One region of the Arthrobacter sp. SDR-2R genome, then DNA from elsewhere that is predicted to be linked to it. Evidence: riboswitches for the same ligand, from Rfam matches in the RefSeq annotation. Region 1 holds a riboswitch; each other region holds the start of a gene.

Region 1 (7,201 bases):
ACGGCGTCCTGAAGGTGGACGGCGAAGTGGGCAACAAGAAGACCTACGACCCCCGCGTCTGGGGCGCCTCCGCCGAAGCCGGCCTGGCGGCCCGCGTGGTGGAAGCCACCAAGCAGCTCGGTTCGGCCGGAAAGACCTTCTAGATGTCGGACGAGTTCCGCCGGAACCTGATGGGGCCGGAGCCCACTCTCCTGCCTGCCGAAACCGAGGTGAACGCGCAGCTTGAGGCCGGCCAGGAGGCCCTGGACCTGGTGGCGAAGCACCCAACGTCCTCGCTCCTGTGGGCCGTCCTGGCTGAGGAGGCGTGGACGGAAGGCCGCACCATCGACTCCTACGCCTATGCCCGGGTGGGTTACCACCGCGGACTGGATGCGCTGCGCCGCAACGGCTGGCGCGGCGTGGGGCCCATCCCCTGGGAGCATGAGCCAAACCGCGGGTTCCTGCGGGCCCTCTACTCCCTGGGCCGGGCCTCGTCGGCCATCGGCGAGGCTGAAGAGCCGGAGCGGATCGAGAAGTTCCTGAACGATTCCGACCCCACGGCAAAGGCAGCCATCGAGGGCGAATAACTCCCTGGGCCCACGCCCGCACTGTTTCCTGGTGCAGATTGCCAGGGAGGGGTTCGGGCTGGGAACGACGGCGGGCGGTCACCTTTCAATGAGAAGGTGACCGCCCGCCGTCGTATCCGGCCTGGAATGCGCCGTCCCTCATTTCGGTTAAAAGAATCGAAGGGCCAGGGGAGGAAAGGAGGAGCTGCGCGAAGCGTGGGAAAGCAGGAGAAATCGCGTCTCAGGTTCTGTGACTACTACTCGTGGATGTCGTACGCCGACTTCACCACCTGGGTTGAAGCCGAAGACGAATCGGCACCGGGAATTTCGTTTACCGAGTCCGATGCCACAGGCTGAGCGGCGCAGGTCTTAAGGTTTGGCAATACCCGTGCGGGCCATGGCGTCTGCATAGGCAGTGCGCATGTCCTCCAGGTACTCCTCCTGGCGGGCCGGGGAACCGGCGAAGGCGCGGCCGCTCAGCGAGCGGACCTTGTAGGTCTTCAGGCCGCGGCGCCAGAGGAGGGGCACCTCGGTCTTCAACAGCAGGTTGGCCAGGCGGTTGGCTTCGGTGCCATGCGCCACGATCACCGAGGCGCGGGGGACCAGGGCCAGGAACTTCAGCAGGGGCTTCAGGCCTGACTGGATCTGGTCCGGAGTGAACTTGCCGTTGGCTTCGCCCGGGACGTGCCAAGGGTGGACGTTCCACGGCATGACGAACTCCGGGCGCAGGCCAAGCTTCCACTGGATCCCCAGCATGCGGGTAACAGCGTCCTGGTCGCCGGGGGTGATGAACCCGGACGGATCCACCTCGCCGATGTTGGAGAACAGGCTGATGATGCGGCATTCCTCCACGTCGTGCATGGGGTCCACGTAGGGCACCACGGTTCCGGGCTTGGCCTCTTGCAGGGAATCACACAGTTCGTTGACGGCGGCAACGCTGGGTTCGTAGCGGCGGCTCATGAGCTGTTCGTGGAATGTTTCGGGTGCCAGGGCTGTCATGAAGTGCTGGATCTCCTGCGGGGATTGGCGTTGCTGCCGCCACGGACATGGGCGCACGGCGGCACGGCACATCAGTGGCGGTTGATTGGGGTGGACCAACTCCTGGTCGGCCTACTCCAGTTTAGCAAGCCCAGGCAAGCGAAACGCCGGCCGCCCCTTCCGGTGATGGAAGGCACAGCCGGCGCGTCGGTGCGGGAGCGGCTAGAAGAGGCGCTTCGAGGCGCGGCGGGCACCCTCACCCAGTGCCTCCAGCTTGGCGAAGGCGATCTGCGGGTGCACCCTGCCGCCCAGGCCACAGTCGGTGGAGGCAATGACGTTCCCGCGGCCCACGAGGTCCGCAAAGCGGACGATCCGGTCCGCCACCAGGTCCGGGTGCTCCACCACATTGGTGGCATGCGAAACAACGCCCGGGATGATCACCTTGCCCTCGGGGAGCTTTGTGTCCTCCCACACCCGCCATTCGTGTTCGTGGCGGACGTTTGCCGCTTCAAAGGAATAGGCGCCGGCGTTGACCTGAAGCACAGAGCCGATGATGTCGGCGAACGGGATGTCCGTGGTGTGTGGGCCGTGCCAGGATCCCCAGCACACGTGCAGCCGGATCTGTTCCTGCGGCAGGCCGCGCAGCGCCCAGTTGGTCGCTTCGACGCGCAGCTGGATGAACTTCAGGTAATCGTCCAGGGACGGCTCGGGATTGATCTGGTCCCAGCTTTCGGCCAGGGACGGATCATCGAGCTGCACCGTAAGGCCGGCCTCGATGATGGCCTTGTATTCCTCCCGCATGGCATCAGCGCAGGCGTAGACGAGTTCCTCGTCGCTCTTGTAGTACTCGTTGGCTACCCGCGCGCATGAGCCAGGGGAGAGGGAGGCCACGAAGCCATCCGTGAGGCCTGCGGCGGCGAGCCCGGTCCTCAAGTTCCGGATGTCCGAGGCCACCAGGTCCTGGCCCGTGTACGTCAGCGGTCCGGCGATCTTGGGCTGGGCAACGCTCCTGCGGTGGGTGAGGATGCCGGATGCGGGATCGCTGTAGGCCTCGTTGAAGGCCTGCCGGTCGCGCCGGTCCGGGAACGAGGTCAGGACAACGTTGCCGGGGGACGAGCGGCGGACGCCGGACTCGGCCCAGCGGTCCACGGTGGTTGGCTCAAGGCCCCCGAGCCGGGCGAAGGAGTAATTCCACCACGCCCCGTAATCCACCGAGCTGGACATGGTGTGCCCGTACTCGCCGTCGTTGGGGATGTCGATGCCAAGGTCCTTCTGGCGCTGCACCACGTCCACTACGGAGGCTTCGAGGAGTTCCAGGAATTCCGGCGTGATGCCGTCGGCTTCCTTGGCGGCGTTGGCCGCAATGAGTTCAGGGGTGCGGGGCAATGAACCGGCGTGGGTCACGCGGATATGGTCGGTGTTCTGGGACATGCTGGAATCTTCCTTTCCATCGGTCCTGGCAGTAGCACCTTCGGCCGGCAGGAGTCTGCCGGGACGTGGTTGCTGCGGCGTCATTGAGCCAGGTCTCTCGGCCGCTCCGGATGGTTCACTCCCACCTAAAGCGACAGCGTGGCGGCGGGGCAACTCGGTTTCATAATGTGGCGCGGCAGCGTCCGTCGGAGCGCGTCCGCACGATTCCGCCGGAGAAAGCGACAGTTGATAACATTTAATACACCGACTTGACTTTAATTAGTAAGTAATGATGATGTAGAAACATCGGTCTTTTGGGGGAAATGCCGATAATCCCCCATACCAGTGTCCCGGTTCCTACCGTTCGGGGTTTAATTCTAATTTGGGGGAAATCATGGTTGAATCAACCAGCGCTAAGCCGCGCTCGCAAAAGGCTAATAAAGTCCGCGCTATTCTTGCCGGCGGCCTTGTCTTGGGGATCGGCGCAGCCTTCACTCTCGCTGCGTGGACGGACAACGAGTGGGTCTTCGGCCAGAGCGGGAACGGCGGCGGCCCGGGTACCAAGGTCTACCACATGCAGCAGAACACGTGGTCCGGTACTTCAAGCGAGGCGGTTTGGGCTGACGAGCCGACTGCTCCCGGTGGAGCCCTGACATTCAGCGTCAATGCTGACGATCTCGTGCCGGGGTCGACGGTCTACGCCCCGATGCAGTTGCGGGCTTCCGACAAGTCCCAATCATTGGTGGCCACGCTGACGGGGGCTGCCCGGCTCGACGGAACTGATTCAGCCACCAACTCTGCAGCGCTGTACGGTGCTCTTCGGTACCAGCTGAAAAAGGAGGTGGACAAGGACCTTTGCAACGCCACCAACTTCTCCTCCAATGGAACTGATCTTGTTCCTGTTGGCTCGACCCTGAACACCCGTTCGGACACTCCGATCAACCTTCCGGCCGGAGCTACGGACGCAGCTGCGGGCACACCTGTGAGTCTTTGCTTCGCAATGACGCTCCCTTCGAATGCAAGCGTTGATCTTCAGGGATTGCGGACCACCCCCTTGTGGACCTTCAGCAGCACCGTAGGCCAGTCGTAGCCGCCACCCGTGCTTCGGATGTCCGCCAGGCGTGAGTCCGGGTTCCGGGCGGCGGCCGTGCCGTCCGGAACCCGGCTCCCGCCGGGGGTGGGAAGCGTGGCCCGGGGGTTCAGGGAGGTATTGCTTTCCGTCGTTGCCCTGCTGGGACTGGCATGCATCCTCTCCCTGGTCCTCGGCCTTTTCTTCAAAGCGTCCTTCGTCGTTTTCCGTACGGGATCGATGGAGCCGCTCTATCCAGTCGGTGCGCTGTCCCTGACCGTGCAGGTCACCGCCAAGGATCTCGTCCCGGGCGACGTCGTGTCGGTCCGCCGGGATGCGGCGACCGCCCTGGTGACCCACCGCGTGGTGGCAGTTGACCCGCCCAGTGTGGAGGGGGCCACAGCGTCGCTAAGGCTTCGCGGCGACGCTAACACTTCGGATGACCCGTTGCCCTACGAGGTGGCCACGGCGCAGAAGGTGCTGATCACCGTTCCCGGCTTAGGAGCTTGGGTCATGGCTTCACGGGGGCCGGAGTTCCTGGGTGCAGCAACGCTCGCTGTGACCGTGCTGGTGACATGGGCCTACTGGCCGAGACACGGTGCAACTGGCCAGGCGGAGGTCGACGACGAACCCCCGGCGAAACCACAACAGTAAGGTCGTAAATGACATGGCGGGAGCCAGCTTCAGGCGCGTCGCAAGAGCCGCGGGGGTTATCGCAGTTTTGCTGGCCACCGCTGCGCCCGGCGCAGCGGTGGCTGACGAACCATTGGTTCCGGTTCCGGAGACAGGAGCGGCAGGCTTCCTGTCCCTTTCTTCGTCGATGTATCCATTGGCCCTTCCTGCGCTTCAAGCAGGGGAGTCCTTCAGTTGGCAGATTGGCATTTCGGTGGACCAACCCAGCGGTGAGTCGACGCTGCAGGTGACTGCGGACGGTGGGCTTGCCGGCACAGGGACCTACCTGGTTTCCGTGGACGAATGCGACGTCGCCTGGCAGGGAAGCAGCGGCCTGGGCGGGGATTTGCGCTGTCCCATCGGTTCCACGCCGCGCATAGCGCCGGTGACGCTGGCCGAACACCGTCAGGACGTGCTGGTTCCCTTGCGGGATCTGCGCGGCGGCCCCTCACCTTACCTCCGCTTCATCCTTTACCGGCCCGCGGGTTCGCAGGATCCACCGGACACGTCGCTGACCTTGGGCATTGGGGTCACCGCTGCAGGCATTGACGACGCCGTGACCCCGCCGGGGCAGCGGCCGCCAGCACCGCTGGCGAACACAGGGACGGCGGTGCTCCAGGGACTGCTCGCGGGCTGCGGCCTCCTGCTGCTGGGCGCGGCGGCCGTAGCTGCCGGCCGCCGAACCAGGGCCCGGACCGGGAGAACATCATGACATCTCCGCGCAGGAACCTCCTCCACCGCGCGGCCAGGAACCCGCGCACCTCCCTGGCGATAGCAGCGGCGGCTGCGGTATGCCTGGCGGCAACCACTACGGTCACCACGGCGGCGTGGGTGGACAACGAATGGGCCGCCGGCAGCGTAGGCGTCGGCTCTCCGGGGGACTGCGCCACCAACACGCTCTTCAGCGGCGAGGCATCGGCCACCCAGCTCACGGGGAGCGTGCTGGGCACAGACCTGAATTCCGTAGCCGGAGTTGAGGGTCTCACAGTCACCAACGTCGACGGTGCGGTGTCACCGCTGCCTCTCACGGCTACTCCGGTGACAGGCGTTCCGGACGCCTTCATCAGCAAGCTGCCTGTCACGGCCCTTGGCGCTAATCCGGTGACGGCGGGCCTGGGGCTGGGGCTCCCGGTTGGTGGCCTGGGCACCTATACGCAGTGGGCGCAGGCGCAGGACAGCGGACAAACCCGCGCTGCCGCCGGGCTCGTCACTGACCAGTCCGGGGCTGTGGACGTGGGCGGGACGGCCACCGGAGCCAACACTGCGCCGCAGGCTGCCACGATCTCGCTGGGCAACGTCGTGCCCGGGTCGCTTGCCGGCGTCACCCTCGACGTCGGGGCCGTGGCGTCCTCCGCATCGGTCCAAGCGTGCGACCTGATCAACGGCTGGCCTACGCTGGCTGCAACTCCCGCCGTTGCGCGGGAGTACGGTATCGCCAGCCTCAACCTAAGGACCAGCGTCCCTGCGATTGGGGCTCTCAGCAGGAGCGGAGAATCCCAGCTCGACGATGTGCCGAACCAGTTGACGGCTTTGGTTGCCCCCGGTGCCTTGACCACCGCAATCTCCAGCGGCCTGAACTCCTTGCTTGATCCTGTTCTGGGACTGCTGGACAGTTCGGCCTCCACAACGGCCACTTTGTCAGCTCCCAGCCTTGGCGCAGTGCGCGCCCTCATGGAAGAGACGCTGGTCGACAATGAGAATACGGTCGCTGTCGACCTCGCGGCCGGTACCGTCCGGATAGACATTGCAGCGCTCACCGATGGGACGCTGGGACTTAACCGTCAAGTGGCAAACCACACGGTCCTGGACAGCACCGTGACGGGGAAGGCCACTGCCAAAGTCACCCAGCTCCTGAACCAGTGGGAGATTCGAGTTGCGGATGCCTTGACTGCGGCCATACGTGAGGCCACAATCGAGTCCCGCTCTGTTGTGACTGTGGTGGGCACCCTGGGCGTGCCGGTGGCCGAGATTGTCGTTGCTACCGGCCCGTTGAAGCTGAATGACTTCCTGGCCGGTACGGCCCCTCCACCCCTCGTCACCTCCAAGCTGCTGGGGCTCGGAATCGGCGGAACCCTTCTGAACATCATCCTCAGCACTCTGACCAACGGTGCCAATGGCGTGATTCAGGACGCCCTTCGAGCGACGATCTTCACAGCAGGCCTGGTGCCGCAGGTGGGGGCGGGCATCGATGCGCTGGTCGTTGATGCGGGAACAGCCGTCGGCAACCTGCTGTCGTCGATCAGCTCCCTCGTCTCCGTCCACGTAAACGTCCAACCTGACAAACCCTGGGCCGGGGTAAAACCCGCTGACGTATCAGCCAAAGCAGGGGAATACAAAGTGTCGGCTGTAAGGATTGGCGTGATTAATGATCCGGAACCACTGAGTCTTTCGCTTGGCACTTCTTCCGCTGGGCCGGTAAATTACCGGCCTTCGTGATTTTGCTGTCCGCGCGGGAACTTTTTCGGCATATCAATCGTTACTGGCATTGTTTTGAAGTGCTTCCGATATTAAATACGACTGTCAAATT
Region 2 (7,201 bases), 890 kb from region 1:
TCCTTGCCGGCGTCACCGGCGTCAATAAGCCGCTGGAACAGCTGCTGGACGTGCCTGCCGATCTCCAGGGGCGTGCCGGTATCCTCGGCTGCGCTGATGGCCAGCCCAATGTCCTTGTTCGCCAGCTCTGTGGTGAAGGTGGGCGCGAAGCCGTTGTTCGAGGCTGCGGTAGGAACCACGCCGGGCACCGGGTACCAGGTCCGCAGTGCCCACGAGTCGCCCGAGGAGACAGAGGCAATGTTCCAGAAGACCTGCTTGTCCAGGCCCAGCCGGTCGGCGAGCACAGCGCCCTCCGCGGTGGAGGCCAGGTTGATGAAAAGCATCAGGTTGTTGCAGATCTTGGCCGCCTGCCCCGTGGTGGGGCCGCCCGTGGGGATGATGTTGGCGGCCATGGGGCCGATGTAGCCCGTGGCGTCCGCCACGGCCCCCTCTTCGCCGCCAACCATGAAAGTAAGCGTTCCCGCTTCCGCCCCGCTCATTCCACCCGACACCGGCGCGTCCACGAAGCGGAAGCCGGCGGCAGCAGCGGCGTCGTGCAGTTCCTGGGCGGAGGCGACGTCGATGGTCGAGGAGTCAATCAGCAGCGTCCGGGTGTCCGCGTGCGCCAGCACTCCGTCCCCGCCGAGATACACCGCACGGGCGTGTTCACCCTTGGGCAGCATGGTAAACACGGCGTCCGCACCATCGACCGCTTCGGCGATGCTGGCGGTCCGCTTGACGCCACCTGCTTCAGCGGCTGCCAGGGCTGCCGGGTTGAGGTCGAAACCGCGCACATCATGCCCGGCTTTCGCCAGGTTTACGGACATGTGGCCGCCCATGTTGCCCAGGCCAATCCAACCGATAACTGCCACGAGTAAGCTCCTTTGCTTCCATTCCAGCCGTACTGCCGGCATGTCTGTGTCAACGATCACACCCTGTTAGAGTGCAATCAAGGGGAAAAATCACAGAGGCCATGTGCATTGATGCACATCGAAGGAAGGACCGCAGTGGACCTGAGACGGTTGCCAAGCCCCGACGACCTGCTCATCCTGCTCACCGTTGCCCGCCTGGGCCGGTTCAACGCGGTAGCCGAGACGCTGGGAACAACCCACACCACCATCTCCCGCCGCATCCTCGCCCTGGACAGGCAACTGGGCGGCCGGACTTTGGAACGCAGCCCCCAGGGTTGGGAGCTGACACAGCTCGGTGCCGCGGCCGTGGAAGCGGCAGAGGCGATCGAAGGTACCCTTGGCTCGCTGTCCGGCCTGATCAGCCAGGACCAAAGCACCCTCGCCGGCCTGGTCCGCGTCGCCACGACGGACGGCGTGGGAGCAGTGTTCGTCACCCCGTCGCTGGTGCGGCTCCAGCAGCAAAACCCGCAGCTGAACATCGAAATGCTCAGCGCCACCCGGAAAGTCAGCCAGAACCGGTCGGGCGTGGACCTGGAGATCGTGGTGGGCCGGGCGGACGTCACCACCGCGCAGACAATCTTCCTGAGCAACTACTACCTGCGCCTCTACGCAAGCTCAGCGTATGCCGCCCGGCATGGCCTGCCGGAAACGCTCGACGACGTGGGGCAGCACGCGTTTGTGTCCTACGTCGAGTCCGCACTCCAGGTGGCGGAGCTGGGGCCGCGCTGGTCCTCGCAGCTTCCGCTGCCCAGGACGAGCTTCCAGGCCACCAGCGTGTTCGCCCAGGTGGAGGCGGTACGGCAGGGTGCGGGCATTGGGCTGCTGCCCAACTTCATGGTGGCGGGCTGCGGGGACTTCGTGCCCGTCCTGGCGGCCGACTTTGAGCGCCAGCTCCCCATCTGGGCCGTTGCCCGCCCGGAGTCGCTCCGGTCCGCACCGGTCCAGGCGGTGATTGCGGCACTCAAGGCGGAAATGAAGGAGCGCTCCGGGGTGCTGGCGGGGTAGGCGCGGTTCTTGCGGACCCAGGCCCCCCGAACAAGTCAGGCCTGGAACAGCCGCCTTACCACCTGCCCGGATGCCAGCGCGTCCAGGCCCTCATTGATCTCGCTGAGCGGCCGGGTGTCAGTGTGCAGCAGCTCAACCGGCAGCCTGCCTTCGCGCCAGAACGCCAGGTACTGCGGAATGTCGCGCGCCGGCACGGCATCCCCCATGTAAGAGCCCAGCAGCCGTTTTCCCGCCCCGGCAAACTGCAGGGCCGGCACCGTCAACTGGGCGGACGGATGGGGCAGGCCCACCGACACCACGGCGCCTCCCCGCGTCACCTGCTCCAGGCAGGAGGCGATAACGCCTGCTGATCCCACTGCTTCAATGGCAACGTCCACACCGTCCCCGGACGCTTCCGCGATCAGCCGTGCCGCGTCCTCCGGCGTTCCCACCGATGTGGCGCCGGCGTCGCGGGCCAGCTGGTGCTTGCCTTGGTTTGGATCGATGGCAATGACGTCGGCGGCTCCGGCGAGGCGCGCTGCCATGACGGCTGACAGGCCCACGGCTCCGAGGCCGAACACCGCTACGGACTGCCCCGGACTTACAGCCGCGGTATTCAACACTGCACCCATTCCGGTGAGCACGGCGCAACCAAACATCGCGGCAACCGTGTCCGGGACGTCGTCGTCGATCACCACCACCGATTCCCTTGCCACCACTGCGTAATCGGCGAAGGCCGAGACGCCAAGGTGGTGGTTGATCCGTTCCCCTGCCGGAGTCCGCAGCAGTGCCGGCCCGTGCAGCAGGTCGCCGGAGCCATTGACCTCTGCTGCACGGTGGCAGAGGGCCGGCCGGCCGGCCAGGCATGCACGGCACCCGCCACAGCTCGGCACGAAGACCAGCACCACATGGTCGCCCACGGCCACGTCGGACACGCCGGCCCCCACGGACACCACCCGACCCACCGCCTCGTGGCCCAAGGCCATGGGCAGCGGCCGGACGCGGGAACCGTCCACCACCGAGAGGTCCGAGTGGCAGAGGCTGGAGTAGGTGATGGCAACACCAAGCTCACCGGCGCGGGGCTCCGGCTGCTCCAGTTCCTGCACCAGCAGCGGAGCGGCCTCGGAGTAGGTCTGCTTCCCGTTGCCGGCCCCCGTGGTGGGGGCGGCGGGAACGGTGGAGTACAGGACGGCGGCTTTCACGGATCCTGCTACTTCTTGCGGGCGGCAAGGAGGTCGGCGGTGCCCTGGGCGTCGGCGGCGTCCACGTCGTGCAGCGAGATGCCGCGGGTTTCCTTCAGGAAGTAGACCGCGACGGCGGTAATGGCGCAGGCGATCAGCAGGTAGACCGCCACGGGGACGGAGGACTTGTAGGCGCCCAGGAGCGAGGCGGCGATGATCGGGGCCAGGGATCCTGCCACGATCGACGTCACCTGGTAGCCCAGGGACACCCCGGAGTAGCGCATCCGGGTGGGGAACATTTCCGCCATGATGGCAGGCTGCCCGGCGTACATGAAGGCGTGGAACACCAGGCCGATCATGATGGCGGCCAGGATGATGGCATCGTTCTTGGTGTCCATCATGGGGAAGGCGAAGAAGCCCCAGGTGGCCCCCATGATGGCGCCGGCCATGTAGACGGGCCTGCGGCCAAACCGGTCCGACAGCTTGCCGACCATGGGCACGACTGCGAAGTGCAGGGCGTGGGCAAGGAGCAGCAGGAGGAGGATGCGGGTGGTGTCGGCCTGGACCACGGTTTTCAGGTAGGTGATGGAGAACGTGACCACGAGGTAGTACAGGATGTTTTCCGCCAGGCGCAGGCCCATGGCGGTGAAGACGCCGCGGGGGTAGCGCCGGAATACCTCAGCGACGCCGTAGCCCTTGTGGCCGGCTTCGACCTCTTTGCGGGCTTCGAGGAAGATCGGTGCGTCATTGACCTTGGTGCGGATGTAGTAACCGATCAGGACGATCACCGCGGACAGCCAGAACGCTACGCGCCAGCCCCACCCCAGGAAGGCGTCCTGGGTCAACGTGGAGGACAGGGTGAACAAGACGGCGGTGGCAAGCAGGTTTCCCAGCGGCACTGCCGACTGTGGCCAGCTGGCCCAGAAACCGCGGGATTTGCTGGGGCTGTGTTCGGCCACGAGGAGGACGGCGCCGCCCCACTCGCCGCCAACGGCGAAGCCCTGGGCGAACCGGAGGACCACCAGCAGTGCGGGAGCCCAGTAGCCGATCTGCTGGAACGTGGGCAGGCAGCCCATGAGGAAGGTGGAGACGCCTACCAGGATGATGCTCAGCTGCAGCAGCTTCTTGCGTCCGAACTTGTCGCCGAAGTGGCCAAAGACGATGCCGCCGATGGGGCGCGCCACGAAACCGACGGCATAAGTGAGGAAGGCGGCGATGATGCCATCCAGTTCTGTGCCGGCGTTGGGGAAGAAGGCCTTTCCGAACACCAGGGTGGCAGCCGAGGCGTAGAGGAAGAACTCGTACCACTCAACAACGGTTCCGGCCATGGAGGCCGTAACCACTTTCTTAAGGCCTGAAGCCTTGACGTCGGTTTCCTCTGTGCGCCTTGCGGCGGAGCTTTCCGTACTCATGCGAACTCCTTCGGCGTCGTCGTCGACACCACGGGGACCAATCAATGGCGGCCGGGTGTGATGCACACCACGAACGCACCGGATTCGATTGAGTATGGTCTGCCTGCGGTGCAACCTCAACGCCGATTAGTGCAGAAGGCATCTGCAGGAATGCACATGCGCGGCGCTAGGCCAGGAAGCTGCTCCGGAGCTGGCTGCCCAGCTGCCCGATCTCGGTCAGGAACCCGTCGTGCCCGATCGGCGCCTGGATGACGTGCACGTCCACGTCCCCCGGCAGGGCCTGGGCCAGCTCACGGGACTGCGACGGGAAATACAGCCGGTCCGAATCCACGGCGGCCACGAAGAACCTGGCGGTGGACCTGGCCAGGGTTTCGGCCAGGGTTCCGCGGCCCCGGCAGATGTCATGGCTCATCAGCGCCTCGGTGAGGGCGATATAGCTGTTGGCGTCGAAGCGCTTCACGAGCTTGCTGCCCTGGTGGTCCAGGTAGCTTTCCACCTGGTAGCGGCCGCGGGCGGCCAGAGCCTCACCCTTCAGGGGCGACTCCGGCGCCTGGGGTTCCCGGCCGAAGCGGCCTTCCAGTTCAGCCGCGGACCGGTAGGTGATGTGGGCAATGCGCCGGGCAAGTGCCAGCCCGGCTTCCGGGCAGGGGCCGCCGTAGTAGTCGCCGCCGTTGAAGTGTGGGTCCTGCCGGATGGCCAGGGTCTGGGCCTGCGCGAAGGCGATCTGTTCCGCCGTGCTCGCGGCACCCACGGAGATGACGGCGCAGCGCTGCACCCTCTCCGGGTAGGTCACTGCCCATTCAAGGGCGCGGGCGCCGCCCATGGATCCGCCCAGGACAGCGAACCAGCTGCTGATGCCCAGCTGGTCAGCCAGCCGGGCCTCTGCCACCGTGCTGTCCCGCAGGGTGACCAGGGGGAAGCGGGAGCCCCAGGGGGCTCCGTCCGGGGCGGCCGACGACGGGCCCGTGGACCCGTAGCAGCCGCCCACGATGTTGACGGACACCACGAAGAACTTGTCCGTGTCCACGGGAGCGCCGGGACCGGCCAATTGTTCCCACCAGCCTTCTTCGTCCGTGTCGCCGCGGGTCACGTGGGTGCTGCCGGTCAGGGCGTGCTCGATCAGGATGGCGTTGCTGGCGTCGGCGTTGAGCGTGCCCCAGGTTTCGTAGGCCAGCGTGACGTCCGGGAGGTATCCCCCGGCTTCAAGTTCCAGCCCTCCGATGGAGGCGTAGCGGACAATTCCGTGTTCGGGGATGGTGGTTCGGGCGACGGTAATCGTCATGGCAAGACCTCTTCTACGCGCTTGCCTGCCGTCGTCTGACCGGCAGGCCAGGTCCTCACCCGGGGCACCCCACCGCGGATGGAGGGTTGCCGGCCAGCAAGCCGGGGCTGTCACTGGCACTCATGACCTGGTTCGAGTGTACGAAACACCCCCCGCTCCAGGCCAAGAGTGTGACTGGTTGTGACTTCCCCGCTTGCCGGCCCTCCCGGCGTCAGCCCTGGCGCGCTTTTAGCTCTGGGCGCCTTTGGCAGCGCGGAAACCCGCTTCCAGGTCGGCCAGGATGTCGTCGATGTGCTCCAGGCCAACAGAGAGCCGGACCAGTCCCGGATTCACCCCGGCCACCGCTTGCTGCTCCGGCGAGAGCTGGCTGTGGGTGGTCGACGCCGGGTGGATGACCAGGGAGCGGACGTCGCCGATGTTGGCCACGTGGGAATGCAGCTCCAGGGCGTCGACGAAGCGCTTGCCCGCCTCCGCTCCGCCGGCAAGGTTGAAGGCCACGACGGCGCCCGTTCCCTTGGGCCCGTACTTGCGGCCACGCTCGTACCAGGGGCTGGAGGGCAGCCCGGCGTAGGCGACGGATTCGACGTCGTCCCTTCCTTCCAGCCAGCGCGCCACTTCAGTGGCGTTGGCAACGTGGCGTTCCACCCGCAGGCTCAGCGTCTCCAGGCCCTGGGAGATCAGGAAGGCGTTGAAGGGGGAAACCGCCGAGCCAAGGTCGCGCAGCAGCTGGACGCGGGCCTTGAGGATGTAGGAGAGGTTGGCACCCAGCGCACCGTCGGCGCCTAGGTCGCGGGCGTAGACCAGGCCGTTGTAGGTGGGGTCCGGGGTGTTGAAGCCGGGGAACCGTTCAGGGTCCTTGCCGAAGTCGAATTTGCCGGAATCCACGATCACGCCCGCTATTGCGGAGCCGTGGCCGCCCAGGTATTTGGTGGCGGAGTGGATCACGATGTCCGCACCCCACTCCAGTGGGCGGATCAGGTAGGGCGTGGACAGGGTGTTGTCCACGATCAGTGGCACGCCTGCCTGGTGGGCCACCTCGGAGATGCCTTCGATGTCCAGGACGTCCTGGCGGGGATTGGACACCACTTCACCGAAAAAGAGCTTGGTATTCGGCTGGACGGCGTCGCGCCACTGGTCCAGGTTGTCGGGATCCTGGACGAAGGTGACCGAGATGCCGAACTTCTTCAGGGTGTGGGCGAACAGGTTGTACGTTCCGCCGTAAAGACTGGGGCTCGCCACAATATGGTCCCCCGCCTCCGCAATGTTCAGCACCGCGAACGTCTCGGCGGCCTGGCCAGAGCTCAGCAGCAATGCGGCCAGGCCTCCCTCAAGGCTGGCGATCCGCTGTTCGACGGCATCCTGGGTGGGGTTGCCGATCCGGGTGTAGATGGGTGCAAGTTCGGCGAGGGCAAAGCGGTTGGCTGCGCTTTCGGCGCTGGGGAACACGAAGGA
Region 3 (7,201 bases), 990 kb from region 1:
CGATACTTTTCTCCACGAAGCCACCTACCCCGACCACGCCGCTGGTTCCAGCATGGACCGCGACCGCCTCTACGGCCTGTACACCAGCTGGTGCTTCCTCAACCAGCAGCCGGCCGGCACCGAGTCCACCTTCTGGGCAGCCATGAAGCACCGGATCCCGCCGCGCCGCAACGGGCTGCGCATGAAGGGTCCTGCCGCTGCGGACTACATCATGACCAGCTACCCGGGCCTCGTCTGAGACCCCCGGATTCGTAAGAGGCCACCGGGCAGCCGGGTGGTACATGATCAAATGCTGTGGCGCGCCCGTGCCGCAGCATTTTTCATGCCCCGGGCTAGGTAGGGATGATCCGGAAGAGGAACCTGGTGCGGACCATCACCCAGAGCAGCCCCAGGACCACGGCGTAGGCCACGGTGTTGAGGAAGATGCTTTGCTGCTGCAGGGCCGGGATGTTGGCCACGACGGCGATCAGCACCACGTGCATGATGAAGACGTACAGCGTGGCCCGGCCCAGCGGGACCAGGAACCAGCCCAGGGCCCGGTCCACCGGTTTCCAGTAGGCACTGAGGAATGCGTACGCAGCCACCACCAGGACCAGGACGTTGAGCAGCCGGCCCGGGGCCAGGTATGTCCGGCCGAAGAAGGCGTCATACATTGCCCGGTAGGACGCATCCGGCAGAAGCGCCAGTCGGACGTCATAGGCGTTGGCCAGGTAGGGGTTGCCCCAGGACAGGAAGGCCAAAGCGAATGCTGCCGTGGTGCAGGCAACCACCACCCACGTGTGGCGCGACAGCCACGCTGTGATGCTGCGCCGATGGTAGCCCGCAACCAGCCCAAGCACGAAAAGCACCTGCCACACCAGCAGCGGGAAGGAGTCCTCGAACTGCGAGGGCAGGATCCGGAACCTGGTCATGGCACCTGCCGCATACACGGCAACCGACACCGCCCCGACCCAGATGGCCTTCCCGCGGTTCAGCGCCGCGAGGATCAGCGGGCTGACCAGCAACAGCACCACATAGAGCCCCATGACATTGAACTGCCAGGGACCGAACTGCAGCAGCACGATGGCCGGAAGCACCTGGGGCGGGACGGGGAACTGGAACAGCGATGCCATGCCCGAATAGAGGTCGTAGGTCCGGCCGGCCCCGTTGTGCCCGGCGCCACCGGTCCCCTGGTCCACGAACGTGGTCAGGGCCTCGGTGTGGAAGAACGGGAGCAGGGACAGAAGGAAGACGCCGATCAGCACGGCCAGCGCCGTCAGGTAGAGCTTGCCGGCGCGGCGGGTCGTGAGGTCGACCACCTGCCCGAAGTCCTCCCTGGCCTTGGGCCCGTACACCATGCCCACCACCAGTCCGGAGAACAGGACGAACAGTTCCGCACCCGACACGAAGCCCACGGCCTCCTGGGTGAGCAGCTGGAACAGCGATGCCATGCCCAGGTGGTTCACCACCACAAAGACGATGGCCATCCCGCGCAGCAGATCGATGCGCGAGTCCCTGGCGGAGGGATCCTGGTAGCCCCAGGCCGTGGCTGCGTTGATCCGGCGGGGTATCTGCCACAGGGCCACCAGGAGGATGGCCATGGCGGCGGCAACAGTCCAGGCGGCAGCCCCGGAGAGCGTGTTGGCCCGGACGTAGGTGCTCCCGGATGCCACGTCGGTGACCGGCCCGGTGACCATTGGCGATGCCTTCAGCCTGTCCAGGGCCGCTTTGGCGATGCCCGGCTGTCCCGTGAGCAGCCAGCTGATGCTTGCCACGCCGGTATCCCTGGTGCTGGTGCGCTCGTCCCAGACAACGGCGGCAGTCCGGGCAAAAGCGGGGGAAGTGGCAGTTCCCACCACCTGGTCCCACCAGCCTGCCTTGATGTCCGTTTCCTGCGCGCCGCCGGACGCGGGGCTGTAGAAAGCAGAGGTCTGGAGGAGGAACGGCTTGTTGCGCCCCTCGGAATAGGTGCCGTAGAAGTTTTCGCCGCCGGAGGATGTCAGCATGTCCTGGAGCTCGCCGGCCCTCGGCTCGGAGTTGACGGCGGGGCCGCCGGCCGTGTCGTCGTGATAGGCGGCCAGCCCCACCCAGTCCACTGCGTCGTCACCCGGGTAGTACGGGGCGTAGGCGCTGTCGCTTGAGTTCCAGGCCCCGTCGCCGTTCGTGTCCAGGAGGGAAAAGCCTTCGGTTCCGGGCTGCGGGGCATCCCGGTTGCGGTCAAAGGGGTAGTCCTTGCCCAGGTAAGGCGCCCACACCAAGGTGGCCCGGCCGCCGTCGTACTTCTTGAACGCTGCCGCCACAGCCCTGAAGGCCTGCCGGTACGCGGCGGGCTGCTGGCCCCAGGCCACCCAGCTTGCATTCATGTCCGGGGCGAACCGGATCAGCAACTGCCCCTTGAACCCGGACGTAAGGTCGCGCACCTGCGCTGCGAATGCTTCCGCTTCCGCGGTGCCGAGCTGGTCCAGGGGCACTGACGGCTTCACCGTGAGCAGGGCGTGGGCGCCTAGGGACGCGGCCTGCTGAAGGAAGCCGTCAAGGTCGTTCCGTTCCGAATCGCGGTAGGGGATGGTGATGTCGTGGCCGAAGACGGCCGGACTGGCACCAAGCCGGCCGCTGAAACCTGCGGCGGTGTCCTCGCCCCACTCGAGCACCGCGCCCAGCCAGGGCTTTCCCTTCTCCGGCGCAACGTCCGCCGCATGCGCCGGCGCAGCCGCCAGCAGGGCCAGGAGGCTGACGAGGGCCGCGGCCAGGAACGCCCCGATGGACGGCCGGAGGGTCCCCCGGATGGCGGCCTGGTGGCGCGATGTGTTTGCCCGCATGCTGACAGGACCCCCGGTGCTCATTGCTGTGACGACGGGGCGGCGCCCCGGTAAGAACTTTATCGGCCCCGCGGCCCCGGGCGGCACGTGGCGGGCCGCCCACCTGCGGCGATGTCCGCCGTCGCGCTTTCCTTCAACCCCGCGCCTCCCTTCAGCGCTGCTCAATTACGGAACATGACGACGGCGGCGGTGCGGCTTGGCGCGGCAGATGTTACGTTTTTGGGGAGTAATGAGTACCGGTGTGAAGCCCTGACTGGCCGGTCGGCAACCCTCCCTTTCGCGGCGGGGTGCCTCAGGTGAATACTCGGCATATCGACCGATTCGAGCTGCAAGCGTGAAAGAAGGAGATCCGTCGTGTCTGACGCACCTGCCCCTGACGAAAAATTGTCCTACCGCCTGATCACCGGCCCGGATGACCGTTCATTCTGCGAGCGGATCTCCACGGCCCTGGCCGACGGCTATGTGCTGCACGGCAGCCCGGCAGCCACCTTCAACGGCACCAGCGTGATCGTGGCGCAGGCAGTGGTCCTTCCGGCGGCAATCGCCTCGGCCGATGCCGCGGTTGCCACCGCAGTGGATGAACTGGACGCCGAATTTGAAGGCGAGTTCGACGGCGAGGGCCACGCATGAGCTACGCGGGAGACCTCACGCCCCAGGAAGCATGGGAGAAGCTGGAACAGGGCGCCATCCTGGTGGACGTCCGCACCGAGGGCGAATGGGCCCACATCGGCATTCCGGACACCAAGGCCACGGACAACGACCCCCTCTTCATCCAGTGGACCTTCCCCGGCGGCATCCCCAACCCCGACTTCATCAACGACCTCAGCCAGCAGGCGCCCGAGGACCGTTCAACCGAACTGGTGTTCCTGTGCCGCTCCGGCCAGCGGTCCATCGCGGCAGCCATCGCGGCCACCCGGGCCGGCTTCACCTCCTACAACGTGCTGGAGGGCTTTGAAGGCGAGCCGGACCGCTATGGCGAACGCACCGTCAACGGCTGGAAAAACCGCGGCCTTCCCACCAACCTCGGAAAGAACTAAGTGACCTTCAACCAAGACGCCCCCGGCTGGAACCCCGACACCCAGGCTGTCCGTGGCGGGCTGGACCGCACCAACTTCCAGGAAACGTCCGAGGCCATTTTCCTGAACTCCGGCTTCGTCTACGAATCCGCGGCAGCAGCTGAACGCGCCTTCACCGGCGAGGACGAACGCTTTGTCTACTCCCGCTACGGCAACCCGTCCGTGGCCACCTTCCAGGAGCGGCTCCGGCTGCTGGAAGGCACCGAAGCCTGCTTCGCGACGGCGTCGGGCATGTCCGCGGTGTTCACCGCGCTTGGTGCCCTGCTGGCTGCCGGCGACCGGGTGGTGGCCGCCCGGTCGCTGTTCGGTTCGTGCTTCGTGATTTTGAACGAGATCCTTCCCCGGTGGGGCGTGGAGACCGTCTTCGTGGACGGGCCGGACCTGGACCAGTGGCGCGAGGCCCTCTCCAAGCCCACCACCGCCGTCTTCTTCGAATCCCCGTCCAACCCGATGCAGGAGATCGTGGACATCGCCGCGGTCAGCGAACTTGCGCATGCCGCCGGCGCCAAGGTGGTGGCGGACAACGTCTTCGCCACTCCCCTGCTGCAGCGCTGCGGTGACCTGGGCGCCGACGTCATCGTCTACTCCGGCACCAAGCACATCGACGGCCAGGGCAGGGTCATGGGCGGCGCCATCCTGGGCACCAAGGAGTTCATCGACGGTCCCGTGAAACAGCTCATGCGCCACACCGGGCCCGCACTCTCGGCGTTCAACGCCTGGGTCCTGACCAAGGGCCTGGAGACCATGAGCCTGCGCGTGAACCATTCCTCCGCCACGGCGCTCCGGCTCGCAGAGTGGCTGGAAGAACAGCCCGCCGTGAGCTGGGTGAAGTACCCGCTGCTCAAGTCCCACCCGCAGTACGACCTGGCGGCACGGCAGATGAGCGCCGGCGGTACGGTCCTTACGCTTGAGCTGGCTCCCTCCGGCGGGCGCTCCGGCAAGGAAGCGGCCTTCGCACTGCTGGACGGGCTGCGCATCATCGACATCTCCAACAACCTTGGTGATTCGAAGTCCCTGATCACGCACCCCGCCACCACCACGCACCGCGCCATGGGGCCGGAAGGGCGCGCCGCCATTGGGCTCAGTGACGGCGTGGTGCGGCTCTCGGTGGGGCTCGAGGACCCGGAGGACCTCCTCCGCGACCTGGAACAGGCCCTCAAGCAGATCTAGCCGCGCGGGAAGCCGTAGTTCCTCTGGGTCCGGGCGACGCGCTTCCTCACTCTCGATGCGCAGATTCCCTGGCGCGCACCAAATATGGGCCGCGAGGAGGAATCTGCGCGTCGGGAATGGATATGCGCGTCGAAGGTCAGCTCTGGCGGACCCGCAGCAGTTCGGGCGTGCCCTCCACGTCAGCAAGGTCCAGGGCATCCCGCATGGTCACGTTGACGGCCTGCCGCACCACGGCGCCGAACCCCATGTCCTCCGGGGGCGGTCCCGCCAGCGCCTTGTCCCGGGCGCGGCGCTGTTCGGCGGCTCCCGTTCCGCGGGCGATGATGTCCTCCACCCCCTGCCGTGCCAGTGCCAGCTCCCCCTGTTCGGACAGGACGGGAGCCAGGTAATCCACCAGGGACCGGACCACGTCCGCGGCCGGTGCGGGCCGGAAATTCCCAAAATCCAGGAGTTCACCGCTCAGCCCGGCGCTGCTGGCCTGCCACGAGGCCATCCGGAGGAGGACGGTGGGAACCGGCGCAGGATCCACGTCGGCCTGCCATTCCCTGCTGGCGGATTCCACCAGCGCCCGAACCAGCACGGCAATGAGCGCTGCATCCTCGGCACGAAGGCAGACGTCCGCCACGCGAACCTCGACGGTGGGGTGGTTGCGGGACAGCCGGGCGTCGAAGTACAGCATGCCCTCATCGAGCATGACGCCGCTTTCCAGCAGCCGCGTCACCACGCGCCGGTAGGCAGGGTACGTCCCGTAAATACCGGCCGGGCCCGCCGTGGGCCACCGGTTCCAGGCCTGGGTGCGGTAGCTTTCAAACCCGGTTGGAACGCCGTTCCAGAAGGGCGAATTGGCGCTCAGGGCCGTCAGCACTGCCAGCTTGTCGCGGATCCGGTCCAGGACCGCCACGCCCTCTTCGGGCGATTCGATGAACGTGTGCACATGGAAGCCGCAGGTCAGCTGCTCCTGGGCGGTGAGGCCGAAGCGCTCCAGCATTTTGGCGTACCGGGGGTCGGGCGTCGTGTGGGTGGTGGAGGCCAAGGGCGAGGTGGCGAGGGCCGCCACCCTGGCGCCATGCTTCCTGGCGGCCTGGTCCGCCAGGGCGCGGCCCGCGCGGATCTGTTCGAGCAGGCTCCCGTATTCGAGGCACGGACGGGTCTGGGTCTCGATCTGCTCAAGCTTCAGCTCGGCACTCAAGCCCATCTCGTCGTCGTAATCCGCCTGTTTTCCGGAGTGGTGGACCTCCGGGTCCACGGGAAGATCGTCAGCCGCAACGCGGTGGCCGGCCAGGAGGGCGTCGGCCAGGGCAAGGGGTTCCCCGGACTCCGGATCAACGATCAGGAGTTCCTCCTCTACGCCAAAAGTACGCATACGAACATTCTGCGATACTTGTCCGGCATTCGAGGGCCCCCGGCGATTCATGACGAACCGTGAATGCTAGTCCTGGAAGTACTCCACCTTGGCGCCAATGGTGTTCAGGCGTTCCGCCAAGTCCTCGTAGCCACGCTCGATCACGTAGATGTTCCGCAGTTCGGACACGCCCCGGGCGGCGAGCATGGCCAGCAGCAGGCAGGCGGCCGGACGAAGCGCCGGCGGGCAGCCCACCTCGGCGGCGCGCCACTTGGTGGGCCCGTTGACGTAGATCCGGTGCGGATCCAGCAGCTGCACCTGCGCCCCAAGCCTGTTCAGCTCTGTCAGGTAAATGGCCCGGTTCTCGTAGACCCAGTCGTGGATCATGGTCTGGCCATCGGCGTTCGCGGCAATGACGGCAAAGAACGGCAGGTTGTCGATGTTCAGCCCGGGGAACGGCATCGGATGGATCTTGTCCTCCGGGGCATGCAGCTCGGAGGGCTTGGTGGTGACGTCCACCAGCCGGGTGCGGCCGTTGCGGGCCATGTACTCGCCGGAAATTTCCAGCTTCTGCCCCATCTGGCCCAAGGTGGCCAACTCGATTTCCATGAACTCGATGGGCACCCGCCGCACCGTGACCTCGGAATTGGTGACGATGCCGGCCGTGATGAGGCTCATCGCCTCGATGGGATCCTCGGAGGGGAAGTACTCGATCTCCGCGTCAATGTCGGCCCGGCCCGTGATCTTCAGGGTGGTGGTGCCCACGCCCTCGATGGTGACGCCCAGCATCTGCAGGTAGAAGCACAGGTCCTGCA

Evidence for each region. Region 1 has a riboswitch for S-adenosylmethionine ahead of AC3ANU_RS19850 (cobalamin-independent methionine synthase II family protein). Riboswitches for the same ligand answer to the same signal wherever they lie in the genome.
Region 2: it holds a riboswitch for S-adenosylmethionine, as region 1 does, so the genes downstream of both, metX (homoserine O-acetyltransferase MetX) here and AC3ANU_RS19850 (cobalamin-independent methionine synthase II family protein) in region 1, are expected to answer to the same signal.
Region 3: it holds a riboswitch for S-adenosylmethionine, as region 1 does, so the genes downstream of both, AC3ANU_RS03785 (DUF1737 domain-containing protein) here and AC3ANU_RS19850 (cobalamin-independent methionine synthase II family protein) in region 1, are expected to answer to the same signal.

What each region holds. Positions count from the first base shown of each region.
Region 1 covers NZ_CM173231.1:4,308,147-4,315,347, reverse strand. The annotation lists gene fbaA (class II fructose-bisphosphate aldolase) at 1-143, shown strand, start outside; gene AC3ANU_RS19865 (DUF3151 domain-containing protein) at 144-566, shown strand; gene AC3ANU_RS19860 (hypothetical protein) at 762-902, shown strand; gene AC3ANU_RS19855 (uracil-DNA glycosylase family protein) at 915-1,544, opposite strand; gene AC3ANU_RS19850 (cobalamin-independent methionine synthase II family protein) at 1,746-2,954, opposite strand; SAM riboswitch class I at 2,968-3,071, opposite strand; gene AC3ANU_RS19845 (SipW-dependent-type signal peptide-containing protein) at 3,328-4,023, shown strand; gene AC3ANU_RS19840 (S24/S26 family peptidase) at 4,042-4,656, shown strand; gene AC3ANU_RS19835 (hypothetical protein) at 4,889-5,386, shown strand; gene AC3ANU_RS19830 (choice-of-anchor G family protein) at 5,383-7,110, shown strand.
Region 2 covers NZ_CM173231.1:3,416,372-3,423,572, forward strand. The annotation lists gene mmsB (3-hydroxyisobutyrate dehydrogenase) at 1-851, opposite strand, end outside; gene AC3ANU_RS15830 (LysR family transcriptional regulator) at 993-1,895, shown strand; gene AC3ANU_RS15835 (zinc-binding dehydrogenase) at 1,931-3,076, opposite strand; gene AC3ANU_RS15840 (MFS transporter) at 3,085-4,467, opposite strand; gene metX (homoserine O-acetyltransferase MetX) at 4,634-5,749, opposite strand; SAM riboswitch class IV at 5,762-5,877, opposite strand; gene AC3ANU_RS15850 (bifunctional o-acetylhomoserine/o-acetylserine sulfhydrylase) at 5,978-7,201, opposite strand, start outside.
Region 3 covers NZ_CM173231.1:817,609-824,809, reverse strand. The annotation lists gene AC3ANU_RS03795 (hypothetical protein) at 1-238, shown strand, start outside; gene opgC (OpgC domain-containing protein) at 333-2,798, opposite strand; SAM riboswitch class IV at 3,024-3,139, shown strand; gene AC3ANU_RS03785 (DUF1737 domain-containing protein) at 3,153-3,428, shown strand; gene AC3ANU_RS03780 (rhodanese-like domain-containing protein) at 3,425-3,835, shown strand; gene AC3ANU_RS03775 (O-succinylhomoserine sulfhydrylase) at 3,836-5,044, shown strand; gene AC3ANU_RS03770 (glutamate--cysteine ligase 2) at 5,181-6,407, opposite strand; gene AC3ANU_RS03765 (UDP-N-acetylglucosamine 1-carboxyvinyltransferase) at 6,474-7,201, opposite strand, start outside.